One region of the Rhodococcus sp. GQ147 genome, then DNA from elsewhere that is predicted to be linked to it. Evidence: riboswitches for the same ligand, from Rfam matches in the RefSeq annotation. Region 1 holds a riboswitch; the other holds the start of a gene.
The links. Region 1 has a riboswitch for glycine ahead of AC6CID_RS09855 (DMT family transporter). Riboswitches for the same ligand answer to the same signal wherever they lie in the genome.
Positions count from the first base shown of each region.

Region 2: linked by a shared signal. The riboswitch ahead of gcvP (aminomethyl-transferring glycine dehydrogenase) and the one ahead of AC6CID_RS09855 (DMT family transporter) in region 1 are both predicted to bind glycine.

Region 1 covers NZ_JCAXDU010000006.1:200,331-202,530, reverse strand. Annotated here, with positions in the region: gene AC6CID_RS09860 (DUF2254 domain-containing protein) at 1-969, opposite strand, end outside; glycine riboswitch at 1,102-1,192, shown strand; gene AC6CID_RS09855 (DMT family transporter) at 1,335-2,200, shown strand, end outside.
Region 2 covers NZ_JCAXDU010000012.1:139,723-141,922, reverse strand. Annotated here, with positions in the region: gene AC6CID_RS15355 (MerR family transcriptional regulator) at 94-720, shown strand; glycine riboswitch at 838-933, shown strand; gene gcvP (aminomethyl-transferring glycine dehydrogenase) at 1,096-2,200, shown strand, end outside.

The DNA.
Region 1 (2,200 bases):
CAGCAGACTGCCGAGCCGGAGCACCACCTCGGTGGCGGTCGTCGGGTCGTTGATCGCCTGGCTCAGTGCGCGCAGCGCGATGTCGACGAGTTGCCGCAGCGCGAAGTCCACGTCCTGTTGCATGGTGCGCGTATTCGAGATCTCCACGGCCGCCTCGAGCCGCCGCAGGACCACCGCCCGTTCCGGCTTCGGATGGATCCGCAGCAGCGGTTCCCCGCAGTGAATGTACGCGCCGGGACGCGTCTCCATCCGCACGACCGAACCCGGCGGTACCACGGCGAGAACGAGCTCGGCCGGCGCCTGGGTCACCCAGCCGTCGCGCCGGGCGTACACCGTCGCCCCCTCGGTGAAATCCGGCTCCGGCACCCGGTCGACGTGGATCTCGCCGCGCGAACTCCGGCTCGTGTTCGAGATGACCTTCTCGGCCTCCGAGGCGATGCTGCGCACCACCTCCCCGACCTGCAGACCGTGGGCCAGCCGGTTGAGATAGGCGATGATGAGCACCACGGTCGACACCGCGAGGACCACAGCGAGGGTGGTCGACAGTGTCGGGGCAGGTGCGGCGTCGTCCGCGCCGATGTGGCGCAGTGTCAGCACGCAGTAGACGAAGGTCGCCACCAGCACCCCGATCACCGTCTGGCTGGCCCGATCCCGGATGAAGGACCGCATCACCCGCGGCGAGAACTGGCTGCTGGCCAACTGCAGGCTCACGACGGTCAACGAGAAGACGACGCCGGCGGTGGTGATCGTGGCACCCGCCACGGTGCTCAGCAGCCAGATCGCGGCGTTGCTGTTCATCTTCATGCCCCACGCGAAGGGGCCGAAGGTCCGATCGATGTAGCCGCTCACCTCCGCGAGCACGGCTCCGGCGACGACGACCAGCGCGGGCAGCGCGAACAGACTCTCCCGGAATCGGTATACGCCCGCGGCGATCCGCAACTGCATCCACGGTCTCGGCAGAGCACTCATGTCGACCAAGCTAACCATCCGCAATCCGTACCGCGGGCACTCGCAGCGAGCTGTGGGCACACGCACCGGATGTCCCCTACGGCACGGTTACGGCAAGTCCATGAGATACTCGACGGACAATTGAACAGCCACCGAACCGCGGCGGGAGAGTCCCGCACACAGCGGGCGCCGAAGGAGCAACCTCCCCGGGAATCTCTCAGGCCCCCCAGACCGCCACGGCGAGGCTCCTCTGGAAAGCAACTCTTCCGGGTTCACCGAAGGTGTAAGCGGCTCCGTCCGCGAAAGCTCTCAGGTCCGATGACAGAGCGGGGAACGACAACACCCGCTGGTGCTCGTTTCGTGCACCCTGGACCCGAGGTAGACGTGTGACCGTTTCCCTGGGCGCGCCCCTGCGCGCCGATCATGCGCTGCTCGAGCAGCGCCCCGAAGTTGCACCGACCGAGTCGCGTGGCCCTGTTCTCCCTCCCTCCCCCGCCCCGAAGTCGCCGCCGCGTACGAACCGGCGACTCGGGATCGCCGCGATCGTGCTGTCCGCGACCGCGATGGGCGCCGCAGGATTGTTCGGCCGCAAGGCCACTCCCGAAGGCGCGGTGCTCGGTGAAGCACTCACGCTCGGGCGGATGGCGGTCGGAGCGATCGGCATGCTCGTCCTGATCGCGCTGTCCCGCCGCCTCGGACAGTTGCGCCGGACCCGCCTGTCCTGGTCGGTCGTCGGTGGCGGTGTGCTCCTCGGACTGTCCCTCGCGACCTATCTGTCCGCCACGGTGTTGACCGACCTGTCCCGTGCCGTGGTTCTCCATTACCTCGGCCCCGTCGTCGCGACGGCCCTCGCCCGGGTGTTCCTGAAGGAGAGGGTCGGTCGCCTCGACGCCCTGTCGATCGGCACGGCGTTCGCCGGCATGTTGCTCGCCGCCGGCCTGGTGGGCGGTGAATCGTCCGGGGGCGAGCACGAGACGCTGGGTACCGTGCTGGGCGCTGCCTCGGGAGTCTTCTACGGCGGGGCCCTGCTGTGCTACCGCTATCGCACCGACATGCCGTCCGACGTCCGGTCCCTGTGGAACTTCGTCTTCGGCGCCGTCGCGGCAGGTGGGATGGTCGCGGTGACTCGACCCGACCTGTCGGGGATGACCGCGACGCACTGGTTGTGGGCCGGTGGGTTCTTCGTCGTCTGTGGTCTGTTCGCGCTGGGGCTGCTCGTCGTCGCAGGCAAGCACCTCCGCGCCGCGGAACT
Region 2 (2,200 bases), on a different contig from region 1:
TGAGCCTGGGAGGGCTCGATGATCGGATGTGGTCGGGGGATCCACCAATCGATCGTTGCGAGGCAGAACTGGGCGCGCGAGAGGGAGTCAGTAGTGCGAGATCGGACGAAGGGACAGCCACTCGGCGTCGATTCCGGCGATCGCTCGAATCCGGCGCCGCGGACGAACGAGACCGACGAGATCCAACCGGGCCTGTTTCCGGACAACTCGGCGCCCGACGAGCTCGTCGGCTACCGCGTGCCCATCGCCTGCCAGATCGCAGGAATCAGCTACCGCCAGCTCGACTACTGGGCCCGCACGAATCTGGTCGTACCGTCCATCCGCGGGGCTGCCGGTTCCGGTAGCCAACGGCTGTACTCGTTCAAGGACATCCTCGTCCTCAAGATCGTCAAGCGCCTGCTCGACACCGGCGTCTCGCTGCAGAACATCCGCGTCGCCGTCGACCATCTCCGCAGCCGTGGGGTGGGCGACCTCGCGAAGATCACTCTTTTCTCCGACGGCACCACCGTCTACGAATGTACGTCGCCCGAAGAGGTCGTCGACCTGCTGCAGGGCGGGCAGGGCGTCTTCGGGATCGCGGTGAGCGGCGCGATGCGCGAGCTCACCGGCAGCATCGCCGATTTCCCCGCCGAACGCGCCGACGGCGGCGGCGTCGAGGAACGCCCCGAGGACGAACTGGCGTCGCGTCGCCGCGAACGCATCAACCGCCGCATCGGCTGACCACACCACTGATGTCGCATCGGCCGACCACATGACCGCTCCACTCCACCGCCGGCGGCACTTTCCGCACCTGCGGTATTTCGACCCCCGCGACGTGAACTAGACTCGAAGACGCGTCGCCATCACGCGGGAGAGACCCGGACACCGAGCCGGGCGCCGAAGGAGCAGCACCTCCCCGTCAATCTCTCAGGCAACCGGGACCGCGTGAGCTCCGACGTCTCTGGAAAGTGGCGGGAGCACCCGCCCGCCCACGGGGAAAGGCTCTGGCCGGCCGAATCTCTCAGGCGCTCGCTCCGCGAGCTCACGACAGAGGGGGAGGAACCACCTCGCGCGACCGCGCGCATGTGGACCTCGCCGACCAGCCCGGGAGCTGCGATGACAGATGCCGTCACCTCGAACTTCGCCGATCGCCACATCGGCCCCGACACCGCCGGCCTGAACCGGATCCTCGACGTCGTGGGAGTCGATTCCCTCGACGCCCTCGCCACCGCCGCGGTGCCGGCCGCCATCCTCGACGACCGTGCAGACAACGTGCCGACCGGCCTCGACGTCCTCGACACGCCCCGCTCCGAGCACGACGTACTCGCCGAACTGAAGGCACTCGCGTCGCAGAACACCGTGGCGACGTCGATGATCGGCCACGGCTACTACGACACGCTCACGCCGCCCGTGCTGTTGCGCAACATCATCGAGAACCCCGCCTGGTACACGGCCTACACCCCCTACCAGCCGGAGATCAGCCAGGGACGCCTCGAGGCGCTGCTGAACTTCCAGACCATGGTCGCCGACCTGACCGGCATGGAGATCGCGAACTCGTCGATGCTCGACGAGGCCACCGCCGCTGCCGAGGCCATGACCCTGCTGCGCCGCGCGAACCGCAAGTCCAAGAGCCCGCGCCTGGTCGTCGACGTCAACCTGTTCGCGCAGACCGCCGCGGTGCTGGCGACCCGCGCCGAACCGCTCGGTATCGAGATCGTCACCGTCGACCTCGCTGCCGACGGACTTCCCGAGGGCGAGTTCTTCGGCGTGATCCTCCAGGTGCCCGGCGCTTCGGGCCGCATCATCGACGCCGCTCCGATCATCGCGGCGGCCCACGGCCGCGGCGCGCTCGTCGCCATCGGCGCCGACCTGCTGGCCATGACCTTGATCACCCCGCCCGGGGAGCAGGGTGCCGACGCGTGCTTCGGCACCACCCAGCGGTTCGGTGTGCCGATGGGCTTCGGCGGGCCGCACGCCGGCTACCTCGCCGTCGGTAGCGCCCACACCCGCACCCTGCCCGGACGCCTCGTCGGTGTCTCGGTGGACGCGGACGGCAACCCGGCCTACCGCCTCGCGTTGCAGACCCGTGAGCAGCACATCCGCCGTGAGAAGGCCACCAGCAACATCTGCACCGCCCAGGTGCTCCTCGCCGTGCTCGCGGCCATGTACGCCTCGTACCACGGCGCCGAAGGCCTCACCGGCATCGCCCGCCGCGTCGCCG